Regions from separate parts of the Streptomyces sp. SD31 genome, predicted to be linked through region 2. Evidence: riboswitches for the same ligand, from Rfam matches in the RefSeq annotation. Region 2 holds a riboswitch; each other region holds the start of a gene.
What was found. Region 2 has a riboswitch for cyclic di-AMP ahead of ACTMVF_RS33215 (LysM peptidoglycan-binding domain-containing protein). Riboswitches for the same ligand answer to the same signal wherever they lie in the genome.
Positions count from the first base shown of each region.

Region 1: another riboswitch for cyclic di-AMP. It lies ahead of ACTMVF_RS06675 (transglycosylase family protein); the one in region 2 lies ahead of ACTMVF_RS33215 (LysM peptidoglycan-binding domain-containing protein).
Region 3: another riboswitch for cyclic di-AMP. It lies ahead of ACTMVF_RS16185 (peptidoglycan DD-metalloendopeptidase family protein); the one in region 2 lies ahead of ACTMVF_RS33215 (LysM peptidoglycan-binding domain-containing protein).
Region 4: another riboswitch for cyclic di-AMP. It lies ahead of ACTMVF_RS00070 (M23 family metallopeptidase); the one in region 2 lies ahead of ACTMVF_RS33215 (LysM peptidoglycan-binding domain-containing protein).

Region 1 is NZ_JBQHCX010000002.1:595,768-601,307, forward strand. Features, by position in the region: gene ACTMVF_RS06660 (DUF501 domain-containing protein) at 1-45, opposite strand, end outside; gene ACTMVF_RS06665 (FtsB family cell division protein) at 75-551, opposite strand; gene eno (phosphopyruvate hydratase) at 644-1,924, opposite strand; gene ACTMVF_RS06675 (transglycosylase family protein) at 2,256-2,951, opposite strand; cyclic di-AMP (ydaO/yuaA leader) riboswitch at 2,956-3,155, opposite strand; gene ACTMVF_RS06680 (transglycosylase family protein) at 3,362-4,393, opposite strand; gene ACTMVF_RS06685 (cytochrome P450 family protein) at 4,561-5,540, opposite strand, start outside.
Region 2 is NZ_JBQHCX010000018.1:135,071-140,610, reverse strand. Features, by position in the region: gene ACTMVF_RS33225 (CocE/NonD family hydrolase) at 1-458, shown strand, start outside; gene ACTMVF_RS33220 (CocE/NonD family hydrolase C-terminal non-catalytic domain-containing protein) at 442-1,473, shown strand; cyclic di-AMP (ydaO/yuaA leader) riboswitch at 1,889-2,064, shown strand; gene ACTMVF_RS33215 (LysM peptidoglycan-binding domain-containing protein) at 2,070-2,840, shown strand; gene ACTMVF_RS33210 (HAD family hydrolase) at 2,860-3,690, opposite strand; gene fahA (fumarylacetoacetase) at 4,036-5,259, shown strand; gene ACTMVF_RS33200 (hypothetical protein) at 5,384-5,540, shown strand, end outside.
Region 3 is NZ_JBQHCX010000006.1:421,716-427,255, reverse strand. Features, by position in the region: gene ACTMVF_RS16210 (aspartate aminotransferase family protein) at 1-276, shown strand, start outside; gene ACTMVF_RS16205 (helix-turn-helix domain-containing protein) at 358-987, shown strand; gene ACTMVF_RS16200 (DUF6126 family protein) at 984-1,103, shown strand; gene ACTMVF_RS16195 (tyrosine-protein phosphatase) at 1,219-2,016, opposite strand; gene ACTMVF_RS16190 (alpha-galactosidase) at 2,197-4,266, shown strand; cyclic di-AMP (ydaO/yuaA leader) riboswitch at 4,574-4,731, shown strand; gene ACTMVF_RS16185 (peptidoglycan DD-metalloendopeptidase family protein) at 4,736-5,540, shown strand, end outside.
Region 4 is NZ_JBQHCX010000001.1:20,131-25,670, forward strand. Features, by position in the region: gene ACTMVF_RS00060 (PrsW family intramembrane metalloprotease) at 1-1,100, shown strand, start outside; gene ACTMVF_RS00065 (aldo/keto reductase) at 1,231-2,178, opposite strand; gene ACTMVF_RS00070 (M23 family metallopeptidase) at 2,327-3,352, opposite strand; cyclic di-AMP (ydaO/yuaA leader) riboswitch at 3,364-3,521, opposite strand; tRNA gene ACTMVF_RS00075 (tRNA-Met) at 3,967-4,040, opposite strand; gene ACTMVF_RS00080 (dihydrofolate reductase family protein) at 4,088-5,230, opposite strand; gene ACTMVF_RS00085 (MarR family winged helix-turn-helix transcriptional regulator) at 5,302-5,540, shown strand, end outside.

The DNA of each region.
Region 1 (5,540 bases), on a different contig from region 2:
GTCGGTGGGTTCGGTGCGCGGGGTGGGCGGCGGGGGCGTTTGCATGCCTGTCTTTCTATCGGTTCTCGCTGGGCTCAGTGATCGGCGGCGTCGGCCTTGTCGACCCCGTCCCAGATGTTGGTGTACCAGGGCCGGTCGGCCGCGCCCAGTTCGGTCCGCGACTGCTTGGCCGCGTCCGGGTCGATCACGATGTAACCGGTCTCCCCGGGCATCACATAGTGCAGCCGCTGCCGGATCTGCTGCTCGGCGTAGGCGTCGTCCTGCCAGCGTGCCTTGACGTCGCGCAGTTGCTCGACCCGCTTGGCGGCTTCCTTCTTCTGCCGCTGCATGTCGGCGATGTCGGCGCGCTGGGAGACGTACTGCCTTATGGGGTAGGCGAGCGCCACGACCAGGGAGCACAGGACCAGCGCGAGCAGCGCGGCCCGTCCGGTGAGCCTGGAGCGCCGGGCCTGCCGCTTGGTCTGGGAGCGGTAGACGCGGGCCGCCGTCTGCTCTCCGAGCAACCGGATCCTGGTCGCGGTGGAGAACCGGTCCCGGTCCTTCACGGCCATGTCCCGCCTCCCGTTTCACACGCGTACGTCCCCGCACACGGTACGGGACCGAGTACGGGGACGTACGTACGACGCTGCCCTTATGGAGCTTGTCAGCCCTTGAAGCGCGGGAAGGCGCTACGGCCGGCGTACACCGCGGCGTCGTCGAGGATCTCCTCGATGCGCAGCAGTTGGTTGTACTTGGCGACGCGCTCGGAGCGGGCCGGGGCGCCGGTCTTGATCTGGCCGCAGTTGGTGGCGACGGCCAGGTCGGCGATGGTGACGTCCTCGGTCTCGCCGGAGCGGTGGGACATCATGCACTTGAAGCCGTTGCGCTGGGCGAGCTCGACGGCGTCCAGGGTCTCGGTGAGCGAGCCGATCTGGTTCACCTTCACCAGCAGGGCGTTGGCCGCGCCCTCCTCGATGCCACGGGCCAGGCGCTCGGGGTTGGTGACGAACAGGTCGTCGCCGACGAGCTGCACCTTGTCACCGAGCTTGTCGGTGATGGTCTTCCAGCCGTCCCAGTCGTCCTCGAACAGCGGGTCCTCGATGGAGACCAGCGGGTACGCCTCGACCAGCTCGGCGTAGTACTCGGTCATCTCGGCGGCGGAGCGCGCCTTGCCCTCGAAGAGGTAGGAGCCGTCCTTGTAGAACTCGGACGCGGCGACGTCGAGCGCGAGGGCGATCTGCTCGCCGGGGGTGTAGCCGGCTTCCTTGATGGCCTCGAGGATGAGGTCGAGGGCCTCGCGGTTGGAGCCGAGGTTCGGGGCGAAGCCGCCCTCGTCGCCGAGGCCGGTGGCCAGGCCCTTGCTCTTCAGGACCTTCTTGAGGGTGTGGTAGACCTCGGTGCCCCAGCGCAGCGCCTCGGAGAAGGTCTCCGCGCCGATCGGCGCGATCATGAACTCCTGGATGTCCACGTTGGAGTCGGCGTGCGAGCCGCCGTTCAGGATGTTCATCATCGGCACCGGCAGCAGGTGCGCGTTCGGGCCGCCCAGGTAGCGGAAGAGCGGGAGGTCGCTGGCCTCGGAGGCGGCGTGGGCGACGGCGAGCGAGACGCCGAGGATGGCGTTGGCGCCGAGGGAGCCCTTGTTGTCGGTGGCGTCCAGGTCGAACATGGCCTGGTCGATCAGGCGCTGCTCGGTGGCGTCGTAGCCGACGAGCTCCGGGCCGATCTGCTCGATGACGGCGAGGACGGCCTTCTCGACACCCTTGCCGAGGTAGCGGTTCTGGTCGCCGTCGCGAAGCTCGATGGCCTCGAAGGCGCCGGTGGAGGCGCCGGACGGAACGGCGGCACGACCCGTGCTGCCGTCGTCGAGGCCGACCTCGACCTCGACGGTGGGGTTGCCTCGCGAGTCGAGGATTTCCCGGGCTACGACGACGTCGATGGACGGCACGAGCATCTCCTTCGTGGATGTGACGCTGGTAGTGCGGGGCTGTGAGCCTTGCGACTAGAGCCTAACCGCCTCGGGGACCTCGGCAGCCGACCGACCGTCCCGTGGACAGAACCGAACCGTACCCATTGTTCCCTACCGGAACAAAGGGCGGGAACAAAGAGGGGGAACAAAAGGTGGGTGACATACGGGAAAAGAAAAGCCCCGCCCCGGTGCGTACGGGGGAACACGCACCGGAGCGGGGAGCCCGTGGGGGACGGGGGTGACCCTCACGAGGTCTTCGCTATGAGGTCCACGGATGTGAGGGCCCTGTGGTTCAGCTGCCGCCCTCGTATTACTTCAGGTGCAGCTGCTGACCCGGGTAGATCAGGTTCGCGTCCTCGACGATGTCCTTGTTCAGCTGGAAGAGCTTCTCCCAGCCGCCCTTGACGTCGTGCTCCGCGGCGATCGAGCTGAGGGTGTCGCCCTTGACGACCTTGTACTCGCCGTCACCCTTCTTGACCTTCTTGCCGGTCGGGGTGGTGACGGTCTTGGTGCTCTTCTTGGCGGCCGGACGCTCGCTGGAGCGGGAGGCCGACTGCTCCTCGGTGGAGCGGGTGGTGCTCTCGCTGCTCTGCGAGGAACCGCTCGACGAGGAGCCGGAGCCGTTGTAGGCGGCGCTCGACAGGCCGGTGCCGCAGTGCGGCCAGGCACCCTTGCCCTGGCCCGCGAGGACCTTCTCGGCGATCTCGATCTGCTGGGCCTTGGTGGCCTGGTCGGCGGTGGAGGCGTACGCCGTGCCGCCGTACGCGGCCCACGTGGAGGCGGAGAACTGCAGACCGCCGTAGTAGCCGTTGCCGGTGTTGATCGACCAGTTGCCGCCGGACTCGCACTGGGCGACGGCGTCCCACTCGGAGGCGGTGGCGGCGGAGGCGCTGCCGGCCGCCATCAGCGGGGCGGCGACGGCGGCGGCGCCGGTGACGCCGACGACGGCTATGGCGCGAGCGGCCTTGGACGGACGACGGTGCTTGCCCTTGCTGGAAAACAGCATGGAGAGATCCCCTCACCGACGCCTGCGAGGTGAGCTGTCGGGTTCGGGCCGGTTGAGTTGCCCGGCCGCGCACGGTCGCCTTTCGGCTCCCGCTGCGCGGCTTCACCCCTAGCCGACTCCGGCCGTGCGGCCCCGAAGGGCCTCAACTGCCGGACCCGGCGCTTACCTTGGGTCCCCCGCTCCTGCCTACGGCGCTTGACGCGACGACTGTTCCCGTACGGCCGCTGGCAGGATTCGGCGTTGCGGCAGCCGGGGCTCGTGGTGACGAGCGGTCATGACCGTAGCCACGCGATTCGCGGAATTTCAAAGACGATCAGGGCTTCTGAGATCTATCTCTCACTGCATTCAAAGCGGACATTCAGTGCGAAATCATGACGCGAACTCCGGCTGTTTTTCACCCCGTTCGCCCCCTATTCGGTGGGGACTTCCAGGGTCTGACCGGGGAAGATGTGGTTCGCGTCAGTACCGATGGCCCGCTTGTTCGCGTCATACAGCGCGGACCATCCGCCGTCGAGGTCAAGGGAGTCGGCGATGGAGGCGAGAGTGTCGCCGGCGCGCACGGTGTACGAGGCATGGCGGCCGGAGGACTTGACGGCGCTCTCGGTCGCCTCGCTCTCGTCGGCACTGGGGCCACGATGACGCCCGGAGCCGGTCGCTTCGGAGTCGATGGCTCCGGTGTCGACGAGACTCCGGGAGCCCTCTCCCTGCTCCGAGTTGTCCCGATTGTCGCCCTTGGACGTCTCTACGGGTGAGCCATCGGGCGACTGTGAGGCGCCCGTGTCGGCGGACGTATCGGACTTCGAGGAGTTGTCCGTCGTAGAGGATGAAGAGGGCGAAGAGGAGGAAGGGGCGGAATCCTGGGATGATTCGGACGAGGTGTCGGGAGAGCCGCTCGGCGAGTTCGAGGAGTCGGAGGAATTCGAGGAGTCACCGGACGGGTTCGTCGCATCGGACGAGTCCGATGAGCCCGACGAACTCGATGAATCGAGCAATCCGGACGATCCGGATACTTCGGAGGGCGAGTCCTCCGCGACGCCGGTGTCGAGGTCGAGGTCGACCGAGCCGGACTTCTGAGTCAGCCCGTTGAGTACCGCACAGGTGCCCCAAGGGCTGGTTCCCTGGTCCGCGAGGATGTCCTGGGCCACGGCGATCTGCTGGGAACGGCTCGCCAGGTTGGGGCTGGAGGCGTAGTCGAGGCCGCCGTACTTCTCCCAGTCGTCCTGGGTCAGTTGCAGTCCGCCGTAAAGTCCGTCGCCATTGTCGGCACTCCAGGAGCCGCCGCTCTCACAGTCGGCCACCTTGTCCCACACGGTGCCCTCGGCCGCGCTCGCGCCCGTGGCGCCGAGAAGCGGGATGGCGATGGCGGACCCGGTCACTCCGGCCGCGACGAGGAGCGCCGGAGCTTGACGGGGGCGACGGTGACGACCGTTCCCGGAGAGCATGCGGGGACCTTTCGCGAGACAACAGTGACCGCGGCGCGTGAAACCTGGGCGCCGTCATTGATCCGTGAACGTATAGGCAGACGATCACTTGTCACAAGTTAATGCCGCGCAGATCACGTGAAGATCACAGGCTTGTGCGCGTGTCACGTTTGCGCCGGCGGACGTACTCACCCAACAGGGGTGAACTCCACCGGAAGCGTACGCAGTCCGCGCATGATGAGGCCGCCCCGCCACCGCAACTCGGCCTGATCCACCGCGAGTTCCAGATCCGGGAGGCGGGTGAGGAGCGTGGCGAGGGCGGTCTGGCCCTCCAGGCGGGCGAGCGGGGCGCCGAGGCAGTAGTGGATGCCGTGGCCGTAGCCGAGGTGCTGGTTGTCGCGGCGGCCGAGGTCGAGGACGTCGGGGTCCGCGAACCGCTCCGGGTCACGGTCGGCGGCGGCCAGCACGACGAGGACGGGATCGCCGGGTGCGATGTGCTGCCCGCCGATGGTGAGCGGTTCGGTGGCGAAGCGCCAGGTGGCGAGTTCGACGGGGCCGTCGTAGCGCAGGAGTTCCTCGATGCCGGTTTCGAGGAGGGCGGTCTCCTTCGCGGCGAGGGAGGTCTGGAGGCGGGCGCGCTGCTCGGGGTGGGTGAGCAGGGCGTAGGTGCCGTTGCCGATGAGGTTGACCGTCGTCTCGAAGCCGGCGAACAGCAGGATGAAAGCCATCGCCGCGGCCTCGTTCTCGGTGAGGTGCTCGCCGTGGTCGGAGGCGCGGATGAGGCCGGAGATGAGGTCCTCGCCGGGGGTGGGCGTGTCGGGGAGTGCCTCGCGCTTGCGGTGGATGAGGTCGGCGAGATAGCCGCGCATCTTCTTCACGGACCGTGCGACGCCGCCCCGGGGGCCGCCTTGATGCCGGATCATCATGCCCGCCCAGTCCCGGAAGTCGTCCTGGTCCTCGCGGGGGACGCCGAGCAGGTCGCAGATGGCGTAGATGGGCAGCGGGAAGGCGAACTCGTGGATCAGGTCGGCGCTCCCCTTCTGCGCGAACCCGTCGATGAGCCGGTCCGTGAGCTCCTGCACCCGGGGGGCGAACTCGGCGACGCGGCGAGGGGTGAAGGCCTTGGAGACGAGCCTGCGCAGGCGGGTGTGATCGGGCGGGTCGATGT
Region 2 (5,540 bases):
GCTCGACGGACGATCGCTATGACAACGACGCGCACTACCTCGGAGGTTCCGTCCTCGCCGTCGACATGCACGCCTGGGCGTCGACCATGCTCGCCTTCGTCGCCCGCCCACCGGACCCGCTGTATGTCGGCGACGCCTGGCGGGACATGTGGCTGGGGCGGCTGGAATCCGTCGAACCGTTCCTGCACACCTGGCTCGGCCATCAGACCCGCGACGACTACTGGCGCCACGGCAGCGTCTGCGAGGACTACGGCGCGATCGACGCCGCCGTACTCGCGGTGGGCGGCCGGCACGACCCGTACCGCGACACGGTCCTGCGCCTCGTCGAGCACCTGCCCGCCGACCGCGTCCGCGGCCTGATCGGCCCTTGGTCGCACCAGTCCCGGACCGGGGCCTGCCGCCGGGCCCGGCGATCGGCTTCCTCCAGGAGACGCTGCGCCGGTGGGACCACTGGCTGAAGGGCGAGGACACCGGCGTCTGTCCGACCCCCTGCCGCGCGTCTACGTCAGCGACTCCCACCGCCCGGCCACGGTGTACCCCACGCTGCCGGGCCGCTGGGTGGGCGAGCCGGCCTGGCCCTCTCCCCACGTGCGGGGCGTGACGTACGCCTGCCAGGGCGCGCCCGTCCACGCGCGCTCCCCCATGCACACCGGTATCGACGCCGGCCGCTTCTTCCCCTTCTGCAATGACGCCGACCTGCCGCCCGACCAGCGGGAGGAGGACGCGCGATCGGCTTGCTTCGACTTCGAAGTGGGTGAGGTGACCTGGGTGTTGGGATGGGTGTTGGGACGACCGAAGGTGCGATTGCGGCTGACCTCGGAGGTGCCGAGCGGGCAGGTCGTCGCCCGGCTCTGCGACGTGGCACCCGACGGCGCCTCGACCCTGGTCACGCGTGGCGTGCTGAACCTGTCGGCGCGCCACGGCCGGGACCGTACGGTGCCGTGGGAGCGGGGTGCCACCGAGGCCGTCACCTTCGAGCTGCACGGCATCGGCCACGCCTTCCCGCCCGGTCACCGCATCCGCCTCGCCGTCTCCTCCGCGTACTGGCCGTGGGTCTGGCTCCAGCCGGACTCGGCGGCGGGCTTCACGCTGGAACCGGCAGGCAGCTCCCTGGAACTTCCGGTACGCCTGCGCGCGTTGGACGAATCAGCGGACGACACGGTGATCACCTTCGAGGAACCGGAGCAGGCGGAGCCGCTCGGCGTGAACTCCCCCATCACGCTGGACGAACCGCGCCCCGAGCGGCTCGTCGTGCGGGACGTCGCCAAGGGCGAGTGGCGCCTGGAGGTCGACCCCCGGTACGGCGGCACGCGCGTGTACCCCGACGGCCTGGAGTTCACCGAGGACGCGCTGGAGACGTACACCATCGACGAGTCGTACCTCTTGTCGGCCCGTACTCGCTCGGGTTGTCGGCCCGTACCCGCTCGGACTGGTCGATCCGGTTGCACCGCCCGAAGACGGCATGGAACGTGACAGTGCGGACGTGCTCGCAGATCAGCTGCGAAAAGGGGCATTTCATCACCTTCAACGAGGCCATCTGCGCGAAGGACGAAGAGGTGCTATTCCACCGGACATGGGAGAAACAGACCCAACGGACGGCCGGTTGACGACGAGTTGGAGCCATTGCCCGATTTGCCGCTCTTGTGGACGCCAGTGAATTGGGTCACTCGCACCCAGTCGCACGCCCCACCGGACCCACCCCCTTCCTTCCTTGCGTCAAGCGCAAGTTGAGGCTTGGCAACCGCAAAGGATCAAGCACCCCATACGCATCAGACCATGGTCAACCGGCATGACAGGTGACCATGGCACTTGTTCCGGGCGTGTGCTCTCGCATACGTTCCCGCTCAGTCGGGCGGACGCCGAATCCTGCCGCCGCCCGAGCCACCCACCCACGCACTCACTCACGCACGGCAGGAGCGGGGGACCCAGGTAAGTCGCCGGACCGGACGCCTTGATGGCGCACCGAACCGGCTCGGGGTGAAGTTCGCGCTACCGCACGGCGGCGCGGCCGGGCATCTCCCGCCCGAACCCGACAGCTCACCTCGCAGGCGTCGGAGAGGAACAGCGCCATGGCCCGAGGCAAGCACCGCCGCCCCAGAACCAACCCGCTCACCCGCCACGTCGTCGCAGCCGGAACCGGTACCGCAGCCCTCGCGCTCCCGCTCCTGAGCGCGACCACCGCGAGCGCCGCACAGCCGGCCCAGGCCCCCGCCGTCGCGCAGTCGGCACCACAGTCCGCGCCATCCGCAGCGAAGGCCAAGTCCGTCACGTACACCACGAAGAAGGGCGACACGCTCTACGGCATCGCGGACCGGTACGACGCGCAGGGTGGCTGGCGGCAGCTCTACAAGGACAACCGCAAGTCCATCGGCGACAACCCCCGGCTGATCCACCCGGGCGTCGACCTGAAGGTCCGGGCGACGAAGGCCGCCACGGCGAGCAAGAAGGCCGAGAAGACGTCCGCACCGGCCAAGAAGTCCGCCGTCGCCCACGCCACCACGGCCTCCGTGAAGTCGTACCCGGACAACCTCGACGGCTGGATCCGCAACGCGCTGGACATCATGGCGCAAAACGGAATCCCCGGGTCGTACGACGGCATTTACCGCAACGTGATGCGCGAGTCGTCGGGCAACCCGGCCGCCATCAACAACTGGGACTCCAACGCGGCGGCGGGCACGCCGTCCAAGGGCCTCCTGCAGGTCATCGACCCCACCTTCGCGGCCTACCACGTCCCGGGGACGGTCTACGACCCCTTCGATCCGGTCGCGAACATCACGGCCGCGTGCAACTACGCGGCCGCGCGGTACGGCTCGATCGACAACGTGAACGGCCCTTACTAAGAGCTCTCGCTGAAGACCCTCACTGGGCGATATCGGTCAAGATCCCCGTGAACAGCCTCTCGAGGACGACGGCAATGCCGTCGTCCTCGTTCGAGAGGGTGATCTCGTCGGCGACCGCCTTGAGTTCGGGGTGCGCGTTGGCCATCGCGACGCCGCGGGCGGCCCAGTCGAACATCGGGATGTCGTTGGGCATGTCACCGAAGGCGATGGTCTGGTGCGCGCCGAGACCGAGATGCTCGGCGGCGAGCGCCAGACCGGTCGCCTTGGTGACGCCGCATGGCTGGAGTTCGACGGTGCCGGGCCCCGACATGGTGACCGTGGCGAGAGAACCGACCACCGCGCGCGCCGTCGCCGCCAACTCGTCGTCGGACAGGGTGGGATGCCGTAGCAGCACCTTGCTGATCGGCTCGCACCACAGGTCGTCGCGGTGCCGGACGCGTACGGCGGGCAGGGTGGGGTGGGGCATCAGGTACCCGGGTTCGATGAGCGTGAGCCCGTCGACGCCGTCCTGGTCGACGGCCGCGTATACCTCCCCGACCTCGGCCTCGATCTTGCCGAGCGCGGTCTCCGCCAACTCCCGGTCCAGGGTGATGGACCAGAGCAGACGGTCCGCGCCGGCGTCGTACAACTGCGCGCCCTGTCCGCACACCGCGAGCCCCGTGCTGCCCAGGACATCGAGGAGCGGCCGCACTCTGGGCGCCGGCCGCCCCGTCACGACGAGGTGCTGGGCACCGGCCGCCGCCACCAGCGCGAGCGCGTCGAGGGACCGGTCCGAGAGCGTGTCGTCGCCGCGCAGCAGCGTCCCGTCCAGGTCAGTGGCAATGAGTGAATATGCGATGGGTGGGGCCATGATCAGAGAATACGGACAGGACGCCCCATCGACTCGATGCGAACCGGACGGCTGCTGTGTTCACATGCGTTGACATCAGTTCCGGTTCCGCTGCTGTTTCCGCTTTCCCTTCCACGCCGCAACTGCCCTCCCCCTTTTGCGATTTCACCCCCACGTGGTGCTCGCAAGCTCCTTGACGGTGATGTCCGTGCGGTTGGACACACGTCGGCCGACTGCCCCGACCAGGAGATTCGTCGACTTCGGCGACGCGGGCTCCGCACTGCCCAAGACAGGCGACTCACCCGTAACGTGTGCCCGACCACATGGCAATGGCATACGGAGCGTATGAGAGTGAGGCAGCACCCCATGCCCCCCTTCGATCTCCCCGAGGGCGACCCCTTCGGCACGCACAACCTTCCGTACGGCGTCTTCTCCCTCCCCGGCTCGGACTCCGCACACCGGGTCGGCGTCCGGCTCGGCGACCACGTCCTCGACGCGGGCAAGGCGGCGTACGCGCTCGGCTCGCCGTACGCCCCGCTGCTCGCGCAGGACTCGCTGAACCCGCTGCTCGCCGCGGGCCACACCACCTGGTCGGACGTACGGCGCGCGCTGACGGCGTGGGTGACGGTCCCGGCGCACCAGGAGGCCATCGCGGACCTCCTCCACCCGCTGTCCTCAGTGACCCTGCACCTCCCCTTCGAGGTCGCGGACTACGTCGACTTCTACGCCTCCGAGAACCACGCCCGGAACGTCGGCCAGATCTTCCGCCCCGACGCGGCGGACTCCCTGACCCCCAACTGGAAGCACCTGCCGATCGGTTACCACGGCCGCTCGGGCACGGTCGTCGTCTCCGGCACGGATGTCGTACGACCGTCCGGCCAGCGCAAGGCCGCCGCCGACCCGGCCCCGGTCTTCGGCCCGTCGGTCCGCCTGGACATCGAGGCCGAGGTCGGCTTCGTGGTCGGCGTGCCGTCGCAGATGGGCAAGCCGGTGGCGCTGGGCGACTTCCGGGAACACGTCTTCGGCCTCTGCCTGTTGAACGACTGGTCGGCACGCGACCTCCAGGCCTGGGAGTACGTCCCCCTCGGTCCGTTCCTCGGCAAGTCCTTCGCCACCTCGGTGTCGGCGTGGATCACCCCGCTGGACGCGCTCGATGAGGCACGTGTGGCGCCGCCGGAGCGGACGCACCCGCTGCTGCCGTACCTGGACGACTCGGGCTCCGAGACGGAACCCGGCGGCTACGACCTGCGGATCTCCGTTTCGATCAACGGCCACGTGGTCTCCGAGCCCCCGTTCTCCACCATGTACTGGACGGCCGCCCAGCAACTCGCCCACATGACGGTGAACGGCGCCTCGCTGCGCACCGGCGACCTGTACGGCTCGGGCACGGTGAGCGGCCCGACGGAACGCGAGCGCGGGTCACTGCTGGAGCTGACGTGGAACGGGCGCGACGCCCTCGAACTCCCGGACGGCAAGCGGACGTTCCTGGAGGACGGCGACGTGGTGACACTGTCCGCCTGGGCGCCGGGGCCGGGCGGTGCCCGGGTGGGGCTGGGGGAGGTCACCGGGCGAGTTGTAGCAAGCAGTTGACACAAAGCGCCAGGAGGGCGCATCTTGTACTCACCGCTTGATACAAGCGGTGAGTACAAGTCTGCGTACATGTTCTGCGTGCATGTCTGCGTTCATGTCGTCTCCACGGGGGTCTGTGTCTGTCATGCTCGAACTCGGTTCGCGCCCTTCCGCGTCGGCGCCCGCGTCCCGCGCACCCGTCGACCGCTACGCCCGCTGGACGGGCCTGGCCGTCGGAGTGCTGGCCTCCCGCTGGCTGTTGCCCCTGGACAACGGGGAGGGCTCCCTCTACGCCATCCTCG
Region 3 (5,540 bases), on a different contig from region 2:
TTGCGGGGTCGGTGGACCATGCTGCAGGCCGCGCGCAAGGGCCTGTTCGCGCAGATGGTCGTCGTACCGCTGCTGCGGCGGCACCGGATCCTCACCCAGGTCTCCGGCGACCACCTGGAGGTGATCAAGCTGATTCCGCCGCTGATCATCGGCGAGCGGGAGGTGGACCGGTTCGTCGACGCCTTCACGGATGTGATGGACGACGCGCACAGTGGGGGCGGGCTGGTGTGGGACTTCGGCAAGACATTGATCAAGCAGGCGGTTGCCAACCGGTAGGCCCCGAAGATCAGCCTGGGATCTTTTGCCTCTGAGGCAAGGAATTTGCCGCAGAGGCAAGCCTCCGGCTGAATGGAGAGCATGAGCTCTTCCGAGATCGAGCCGGAGGCCGATTCGACGGGGCGGGAGGCCCTCCCCGTCGTCGCGCCCCAGCTCCGTGCGCTGCGCCGCCGCGCCTCCCTCACCCTGGAGGCCGCGGCCCGCGCCGCGGGGCTGTCGCCGGCCCACCTCTCCCGCCTGGAGACCGGGCAGCGTCAGCCCTCGCTGCCGATGCTGCTCGCGCTCGCGCGCATCTACGGTACGACCGTCTCCGAACTGCTCGGCGAAACGGTCGCCGACCGGGACGCCGTCGTGCGCGCCGCCGACATGGAACCGACCGCGGCGGGCGGCTGGACGTACTGGCAGGCAGGCGCGCCCGGGCGCGGGATGCAGGCCCTGCGCGTCCATGTGCCGTACGGCGCGCAGGGCGACATCGTGCGTGTGCACCCCGGCGAGGAGTGGCTCTACGTGCTCCAGGGGCGGCTTCGATTGCGCCTCGGGGACACCACGCACCGGCTCGCGCCCGGCGACAGCGCGCACTTCGACTCCCTGACCCCGCACCGTATCGCCGCCGAGGACCAGGGCGGGGTCGAGCTTCTCTTCGTCCACACCCTGCTGCAGAGCCCCACGGCCACGCTGTGCCTGGGCCCCACCCCTGGAGTGACGCCATGAGGGACATGGAGGAGCGGTTCCCGCGCGCCCTGTGGGTGCGACTCATCATCTACATCGCGGTGGGGCACGTGTTCGCGGCCTTCATCTACCTGCTGTTCGAGGTGGGTGCGAAGTAGATGTGCCGAGCGAGGAAGTAGATGTGCCGAGCGAGGAAGTAGATGTGCCGAGCGAGGAAGTAGATGCGCGGAGCCAAACACAGGTGCGGGGTGGGGGCGAGGCGGCGGCCGGGGGTCAGTCGAGCAGGCGCTCCCGCAGCCGCTCCCGGATCTCCGGGGTGACCCCCAGGCCCTGCTCCAGGTAGGTGTCGACGCCGCCCCACGTCTCCTTGATCGTCTCGAAGGCCGCCATGAGGTATTCGGCGCGTGCGTCGAAGAGCGGGCTGAGCAGCTCCATGACCTCGGGGGAGTAGGCCGAGGCGGAGCTGCTGCTGCGGTGCACCTTGTAGCGGCGGTGCTTGGCGTTGGACTCCAGGTAGTCGGTGAGGATCGCCTCGCGCTCGACGCCGAGAGCGAGCAGCGTCACAGCGATGGACAGCCCGGCGCGGTCCTTGCCGGCCGCGCAGTGCATCAGGGCGGGGACGCTGTCCTCCGCGAGCGCGTGCAGCACCCGGGAGTGCTCGGCGGTGCGCTCCTTGATGATCGTGCGGTACGAGGCGATCATCCGGCCCGCGCCCTTGCCGTCCGCCAGGATCGCCCTGAGCTCGTCGAGGTTGCCGTCCCGGACCATCTTCCAGAACTCGGCGCCGTCCGCGGGATCGGACAGCGGCAGGTTCACATTGCGTACGCCCGGCAGCTCGACGTCCGGCCCTTCGAGCTTCTGGTCGGCCGCGTTGCGGAAGTCGAAGATCGTGTGCAGCCCCAGGGAGTCCAGGAAGGCAGCGTCCTCCTCGGTCGCGTGCGCGAGGTGGCCGCTGCGGAACAGCACTCCGTACCGCACCCGCCGTCCGTCCACTGTCGGCAGTCCGCCCACATCGCGGAAGTTGCGAACTCCGGCCAGTTCGGGCTCGGTCGACGGGATCTGCTGCGTCACGGGGGCTCCTCCCAGTCGGCCCCGCCGACGCGGCTCTGCGGTGCGGCCGACGGGGTGCGTTCTCGACGATACGACATGGCTTCCTGGGCCAATGAGTTGTCCACAGGCGTTGCCTCGGCATCGCGGTGCGCATGATGATGTTGGTACTTGATTGCACCTGTTCGCATCTGTGAGGGCTTGATGCTGGAGATCTCCAACGACGGTCGTACGTGGCTCCTGACCGGGCCGACCAGCAGTTACGCCGTCCATCTGACCGAAGGCGACGAGCTCCTGCACCTCCACTGGGGGCCACGCATCGCCCTCGCCGACGCCGAGGCCCTCGCCGTGCGCCCGCTGCCGGCGTACTGGCCCTTCGAGTCCCCGCTCGATGGACGCGAGGAGTACCCGGTCGAGGGCGGCCCCCGCTTCGTGCGGCCCGCCCTGTCCGTGCGCACCGACGAGCGGCGCGGCACCGAGTGGGGTTTCGAGCGGTACGAGACCGGGGACGACGAACTGCGGTTGCGCTTTTGTGACGGCGGGCTGAGCGTCACCCTGCACTACCGGATGCGCGGGGACGTCGTGGAGCGGTGGGTGACCCTGGACAACCAGGGGCCCGCCCTGGAGGTGCTGCGCGCCGACTCGGCCACCTGGACGCTGCCCGACCGGGAGGACTGGCGGCTGTCCCAGCTGCACGGCCGCTGGGGCGCCGAGTCCCGGCTCGCGCGGTCCCCCCTCACCTACGGCGAGAAGGTCATCGGCAGCCGCCGCGGGCACACCGGGCACCAGCACCTGCCGTGGGTCGCGCTGGACACCGACGCCACCGAGGAGCGCGGCGAGGTCTACGGCTGCGCCCTCGGCTGGTCCGGATCCTGGCGTATTGCCGTGGCTCAACTCCCGGACGCGCGCGTGCAGATCACCGGCGGGACCGGATACGACGACTCGGGCCTGCTGCGGCTGGCCGCGGGGGAGTCCTTCACGACCCCCGTCTTCGCCGGACTGTGGAGCGACGGCGGCTTCGGCGGGGCGAGCCGGGCCTGGCACGCGTACCAGCGCGCGTACGTGATCCCGGACGCGGACCGGGACCGGCCGGTGCTGTTCAACTCCTGGGAGGCGACGGAGTTCGACATCTCCGAGGAGCAGCAGAGCGTGCTCGCGCGGCGGGCGGCGGCCATCGGCGTCGAACTGTTCGTGGTCGACGACGGCTGGTTCGGGACGCGCACCAGCGACCGCGCCGGGCTCGGCGACTGGACGCCCAACCCCGACCGCTTCCCGTCGGGGCTCAAGCCGCTCGCCGAACACGTGCACGCGCTCGGGATGGAGTTCGGCATCTGGGTCGAACCGGAAATGGTCAACCCGGACAGCGAGCTTTACCGCGCTCACCCGGACTGGGTTCAGCACCAAACGGGACGAAAGCGGACGGAGTTCCGCAATCAACTCGTGCTGAACCTGGCGCGCGACGACGTCCAGGAGTACCTCTGGGAGCGGCTCGACGGGCTCCTCTCCAGCGCCCCGATCGACTATGTGAAGTGGGACTTCAACCGCTGCTTCACCGACGCCGGCTGGCCCGGTGAGCCCTATCCGCAGCGCCTGTGGGTCGACCACGTGCGCGCCCTGTACCGCCTGCTGGACCGGCTGCGGGCCGCGCACCCGGGCGTCGCCTTCGAGTCCTGCTCGGGCGGCGGCGGTCGGATCGACCTCGGCGTGCTGAGCCGTACGGACCAGGTGTGGACCTCCGACAACACCGACCCCCTCGACCGGCTCGCCATCCAGCACGGCTTCAGTCAGATCCATCCCGCCCGGGTCATGGCCGCCTGGGTCACCGACAGCCCGAACGCCATGCTCAACCACCGGGCCAGCTCGCTGCGCTTCCGGTTCGTGAGTGCCATGGCGGGCGTGCTCGGCGTCGGCGGTGACCTCTCCGAGTGGAGCGAGGAAGAGCTCGCCGAGGCCCGGAAATGGGTGACGCTCTACAAGGAGATCCGGCCCGTGGTGCAGCGCGGCGACCTCTATCGGCTGCGGCCGCCGCGGGGCGGGCTGAGCGCGGTGCAGTACGTACTCGGGGACGAGACGGTCGTCCTCGCCTGGCTCCAGGCCCAGAGCTACGGCGAATCCCTGCCGGCCTTGCGGCTGCGCGCCCTCGACCCGACAGAGTCGTACGAATGCCTTGAAACGGGCGAAATTCACCGAGGTGCCGTACTGGTGCATCACGGACTGCGCACCGGATTGCAGGGTGACCTTGATGCGACGGTTATCCGACTGCGTCGCATCTAGGGGTTCTGTCCGAATTGGTGCCTTCATTCCAACTCGCTCTGGCGTAAAGGAAGCTGGAGCGGTGTCACGTGAGGAGCGTCATATTCGTGACCGTGCGTCGCCCGTCATGTTCACGTAATTCGCGTGTTTTTCCAGGGGTTTTGGGTCGCGTGACACGCCGATAATCCACGGAGGGTGACCGGGAATTCCCACAAGGGATCAACAGGAACGCATTCGGACGGAACCCCTCACTTGTTCCCGTGCGTCTTCCTCGCTTACGTTCGCCACCAATCCGGACGGACGCCCAATCCTGCCGCCGCCCGGAGCCCGCGCACACTCACCCGACCACGGCAGGAGCGGGGGACCCACAGGTACAACCGCCTGTTCCGGTCTCCGGAACGGCTAGGGGTAAAGCCGCGTTTCGGCGCGGCCGGGCATCTCCAGCCCGCACCCGACAGCTCACCTCGCAGGCGCCGGAGAGGAATTCGCCATGCCCGCGAAGGGTAAGCACCGCCGCCCGAAGTCCCAGCGCTTCACCCGCTCCATCGCCGTCGCCGGAACCGGTGGCGCCGCTCTCGCCCTCCCGCTCATGGGAGCTACCGGCGCCCACGCCGCTCCCTCGCAGTCCACTTCGGAAAAGGCTGTTCAGTCCCTTCCGGCCGCCGAGAAGAAGGCGGTCGAGAAGAAGGCCGCCGAGAAGAAGACGGACGTGCGGACCTATTCGGTGAGAGTCGGCGATTACCTCTCGAAGATCGCCGACGAGCAGAACGTCAGCGGTGGCTGGAAGAAGCTCTACGCCGACAACCGCGAGGTCGTCGGTGAGGACCCGTCGCTGATCCACCCCGGTCTGAAGCTCACGATCGGCAAGAAGGCCACGGCGAGCGCCCCCAAGTCCTCGTCGCCTTCCTCCTCTTCGGCGCCCTCCAAGGACTCGTCCGCTTCGAAGTCCTCCACGAAGTCCTCCACGGAGTCCTCCGCGTCGAAGAAGACGACCACGGCCGCCCGGAGCGCCGACACGGCCACCGGCTTCTCCGCCCCCGTCGCCGGTGCCGCCGTCAGCACCGCCTACAAGGTGGCGGGCAGCATGTGGTCCAGCGGGTACCACACCGGCGTCGACTTCGTCACCCCGACCGGCACCGCACTGAAGGCCGTTGGCGCGGGCACCGTCGTCTCCGCGGGCTGGGGCGGCGCCTACGGCAACCAGGTCGTCATCCAGCTCGCCGACGGCTACTACGCCCAGTACGCCCACCTGTCGTCGCTCTCCGTCTCGGCCGGCCAGACCGTGACCGCGGGCC
Region 4 (5,540 bases), on a different contig from region 2:
GGTGGCTGGACCGGGTCGAGCCGGGGCCCTGGCGCAATCTGCTGTTCTCGTTCGCCTGGGGCGCCTGCGCGGCGGCGCTGATAGCGATCGTCGCCAACAGTTTCGCGACCAGATGGATAGCGACCGCGACGGCCGACCCGTCGCACGCGGACACCCTCGGCGCGACGGTCATAGCGCCCGTCGTGGAGGAGACCGCGAAGGCCGCCGCCGTCCTGCTCGTCTTCCTCTTCCGCCGACGGGACTTCACCGGGATAGTCGACGGCGTGGTGATAGCGGGGGTCACCGCCACCGGCTTCGCCTTCACCGAGAACATCCTCTACCTCGGCACCGCCTTCGGTACCGACCAGCTCTCCGGCGACAGCGGTATCGCCTCCGTGACCGCGGCGACCTTCTTCGTCCGGGTGATCATGTCGCCCTTCGCGCACCCCCTCTTCACGGTCCTCACCGGCATCGGCTTCGGCATCGCCGCCCTGTCGGGCGAGCGGCAGCATGCGCGGCGCGTCCTCCTTCCCCTCTCCGGGCTGCTGCTCGCCATGGGCATGCACGCGCTGTGGAACGGCTCGTCGGCCTTCGGGGAGTTCGGGTTCTTCGCCGTGTACGCGGCCTTCATGGTGCCCGCGTTCGGGCTGCTGACGTGGCTGGTGATCTGGACCCGGCAGCGTGAGCTGCGGACCGTGCGCGAGGAGCTGCCCGCCTATGTCGTCGCCGGGTGGCTGACGCCGGGCGAGCCCTTCGTGCTCGGCTCGATGCGGGCCAGGCGGATGGCACGGCAGTATGCGCGGCGCCGTGGGGGGCGGGCTGCGGCTCGGGGGGTGGCGCAGTACGAGGCGTACGCCACGTCGTTGGCCTTCCTGCGGCATCGGGGGCGGCGCGGGCGGGCCGGGGCCGACTTCGCCGTACGGGAACGGGAGTTGCTGCACGAGTTGTGGCGGCGTCGGGAGCTGGCGCGGCCGGCGCTTGAGCATGCGGGGGCCGCGCAGGCTTGGTCGGCGTACGGGTATGGGGCGCCGGTGCCGGTTTACTGGCCGTCGTATGGGCAGCCGTACGGGCCCAGGTACGGGACGGCGCCGTATCCCGCGTACAACCCGTATCGGACGTGAGCGTCGGGGGGCGGAGTGGTTGGCTCGCCCCCGCCGCCCTTACCCGTCCCATCCTGAAGGCGCTCCGCCCCTTCAACCCGCCAGGGGGCTGCCGCCCCCTGGGCCGGCGCCGGGGAGTGATCCTCAGTGCTCAGGCCGAGGCCTCCGTCAGCTTCCCCAGTTCCTCGTCCGTCAGCCTCAGTTCCGCCACCCCCAGCAGCGCCGGCAGCTGTTCGAGTGTCCGGGCCGAGGCGATCGGGGCGGCTACCGTCGGCTGGGTCGCCAGCCAGGCCAGGGCCACCGTGGCCACCGGGGCCTCATGGGCCTGGGCGACCTCGTCGAGCGCGGCCAGCACCCGTCGGCCACGCTCTGTCTCCAGGTACTTGCCGGCGCCCTGGGCGCGCGGGCTCTGTACCGCCGTGTCGGCGCGGTACTTGCCCGTGAGGAAGCCGGACGCGAGGGCGTAGTACGGGACCGCCGCGAGGCCCTCCCGTTCGGCGAGGTTCTGGAGCTCGCCCTCGTAGGTGTCGCGGGAGACCAGGTTGTAGTGGGGCTGGAGGGCGACGTAGCGGGCCAGGCCCTCGCGGTCGGAGAAGGCGAGGGAGGCCGCCAGCCGTTCCGCCGAGATGTTGGACGCGGCGATGTGCCGGACCTTGCCGGCCTTCACCAGGTCGTCCAGGGCGCCGATGATCTCCTCGACCGGCACTTCCGGCTTGTCGAAGTGGGTGTAGTAGAGGTCGATGTGGTCGGTGCCGAGGCGGCGCAGGGAGGCGTCCGCGGCCGCCTTGATGTTGGCCGCGGTCAGGCCCTGGAAGTCGGGGTGCTGGCTGACCTTCGTGGCGATCACGACGTCGTCCCGGTTGCCGCGCGCCTTCAGCCAGCTGCCGATGATGGTCTCGGACTCGCCGCCCACGTTGCCCTCGACCCACGCCGAGTACGAGTCGGCCGTGTCGATGAAGTTGCCGCCCGCCGCCGCGTAGGCGTCGAGGACGGCGAAGGACTGGGTCTCGTCGGCGGTCCAGCCGAAGACGTTGCCGCCGAGGGAGAGCGGGAAGACCTCTAGGTCGGAGGAGCCGAGCTTGCGCAGGGAAGCAGTCATGCTCCATATCAACGCCCTTGGCGGAGGGCGCTCTTCCACGCCCGCCGCAAAGTTCCCGTAAACAAGCGGACCCCGGCGCTCCGGAAACCGGCAGCCCTGACGTCGGGGGTTGCCGTCAGGACCGCCGGGGATCAGACGTGGGGGAACCTCAGGGCGTGAGCCCCTTGCCGCGCAGCCACACCAGCGGGTCGATGCCGCTCGTGCTGCCGTCGGGGTGCACCTCCAGGTGCAGGTGCGCACCGGTCACGTTGCCCGTGGCGCCCACGCGTCCGATGACGTCGCCCGTGTTGACCTTCTGGCCGACGCTCACGCTGATCGAGGACTGGTGCGCGTACCAGAGCTCGGTGCCGTCGTCGAGGGTGAGCACCGTCTTGTAGCCGTACGACCCGTCCCAGCCGGCGAAGGTGATCGTGCCGGAGTGAACCGCCTTGATCAGCGTGCCGGTGGGGGCGGCGAAGTCGAGGCCCGTGTGGTAGCCGGAGGACCAGTAGGCGCCGGCCTGACCGAAGGTCGAGGTGATGGTGTACGAGGAGGTCGGCAGCGTGAACTGCTTGGCCAGCTCGGCGAGGCGCTCGGCCTCGGCCTTCTTGCGGGCCTCCTCCTCGGCCTTGGCCTTCGCGGCGGCGGCCTTGGCCTCGGCTTCCTTCTCCGCCTTGGCGGCCGCGGCGGCGGCCTCCTTCTCGGCGGCGGCGACGGCGGCCGCGGCGGCCTTGTCGTCGATCTGGTCCTGCTGCAGCTCGGCCTGCGCGATGATCCGGCTGCGCAGCGCCTCGCCGGCGTCGGTGGTGCCCTGCGCGGTCTCCTCGGTCGCCGTGCCCATGGTGCTGAGGGCGGTGGCCGTGTCCTCGGCGGGCTCGGCGGAGTCGTCGGAGATCAGCGGCAGGTCCGGCATGGTGATGGCGACCGGCGGCTTGCCGCTGTTCGCGCTGGCCATGCCGCCCGCGCCGACGGCGGCTATGACACCGACGCCGAGAACCGTGGAGCTGCGGGCGAGTCCCCCGCCGCGCTGCTTGGAGACGCGATGCCTGCCGCGTACGGGACGAATGGATTCCGCAGTGGGGTTCCACTCCTCCAACGGGCCCTCGTCGGTGCGGTAGCGGTCGTAGCCGAAGCTGTCGGTACCGCGTTGGCTCGGCACGAACGGGGCTTGCTGGGCAGGCCTGTTGGACGCCACGTGGGCGTGCTCCTTTCCTTCCTTCTCGCCTACCGGGTTAGCTGACGGGTTCGGAGCAGGAAGGTCTCCTACGCGCGTATACCGGCCGTGAGTTCACGGCGGCATCCATGCGATTCACCCCAAGGTGGTGGTTCCCCGGTTCCCTTGCGGGATTCGGCGCGTGCGCACGGAGCCGCCTCTTGTGACGGCTGGGACGACCGCGCTGCGTTATCGAACGTTAATAGACGCGGGGTGCGGATTCCAAGCTGTTCCACTTGATCATTAACTAATTTCGCCCGGACTTACGGGTCATGAGCGGCCTAAATCGGGCGAGTTGGCCGGGACTCAGGAACCACACAGGTATTGACGGTATGTCAGTTGTTATGCGGAGGGCAGTCAGCCGATCACATCCGGTGACAACGATCAAGGCCGTCGTACGGCCATGAGAGCCAGGTCGTGCGCCATGCCGCCCCGCAGGACGCAGAGCAGCCGGACGGACCGGCGCGCGTACGAGATCCGCCGTTCATCCCACCTCACCAGGGCTGCTGCCGAAGTGGGGGGCGGGAAGCGAGTCGGAAAATCGTCGAGAAAACACTCAGGGCCGGAACCAATTGGTTCCGGCCCTGAGCTTTCAGTAGCGGGGACAGGATTTGAACCTGCGACCTCTGGGTTATGAGCCCAGCGAGCTACCGAGCTGCTCCACCCCGCGGCGATGACTCAATAGTACGCCATCCGCAGGACAGAAAGCACACGCCTTTACCGGCGCCACGGCAGCAGGTGACCATTCGGGGCTTTTGCCCGATTCTCGTACTCCGGCATGACCAGGACATCCACCCCCTCCCCCGCCAGCAGCCCGCTCCCGTCGGCGCCCACCACGAACGTGTCCGGCTCCCGCCAAGCCGTCACCACCCGCCGCACCCCCGCTTCCAGGATCAGCCGCGCGCAGGGCGCCGGCCGGGAGGCCCGCCGGGTGCACGGCTCCAGGCTGCTGTATACGGTCGCCGACGCCAGCCTCGGATCACCGGTCGCGATCTTCGCCAGCGCCGCCTCCTCCGCATGCACCACGGGATCGCCGCCCTCCCTGGAGTGCCCCCGCGCCAGCTCCGTGCCGTCGGCCGCCACGACCACCGCCCCGACGCTGAAGGCGGTCTTCGACGGCGGGCACTGCGCCGCCAGGTCACACGCCAGTGCCAGCCAGTGCCGATCCGCGGCGGAGGGAAGAGTGCCGACGCCGGGCGCCGTCGGCTCGTAGCGCATCAGGACGACGTCCTCGATCCGTCGCGCCTCCAGCAGCCGGAGCCGGCCGCCCTGATACCCACCCGGCCCGAACAGCCGCGGTGCGTCCGGGTCCCCGACGAACAGCGGCGCCAGCACCAGCTGCACCTCGTCCGCGAGGCCCTGTTGTAGCAGCTGCGTGTGGATCGTGCCGCCGCCCTCGACCATCAGCCGCTCGACGCCGCGCACCTCGCCCAGGTGCTCCAGCAGCCCCCGCCAGTCCAGGTCCGCGCCCAGTGCGACCACGTCCGCCGCGACCGGCGTCCGCCGCAGCCGCTCCGCGCCCTTCTCCGTCGTATAGACGATCTTCTCGCCGCCCGTGTGCCAGAAGTTCGCCGCCGGATCCAGTTCGCCGGACGCGCTGACCGTGACCTTCAGCGGATACGCCGGTTTGCCCGCCGCCACCCGCGCGGCCCGCCGCTCGGCCGAGTTCACCAGCAGCCGGGGATTGTCCGCCCGGATCGTGCCGGCACCGATGAGGATCGCGTCCACGGAGGCCCGTACCTCGTCGACGCGGTCGAAGTCGGCCGGGCTGGAGAGGAGCAGGCGCTCGGGGGTGGTGTCGTCGAGGTAGCCGTCCAGCGAGACCGCGGCGGACAGCAGGACGTAGGGGTACGACGGCATCGGCGCGCTCTCCGGCTCGGTCGGGGAAACTCGGGCTTGGTTCAAGTTTGAAACAAACCTACACTGGGGGCATGACGACTCGCTGGCTCACTCCCGAGGAGCAGCGCGCCTGGCGCGCCTACATCGCCTCCGCCGCCCTCGTGGAGGACGCGCTGGACCGGCAGCTCCAGCAGGAAGCCGGCATGCCCCATCTGTATTACTCCATCCTCGCCACCCTGTCCGAGACTCCGGAGCGCCGGTTGCGCATGACCGATCTCGCGGAAGGGCTGAAGATCACCCGCAGCCGGCTGACGTACGCCGTGACGCGCCT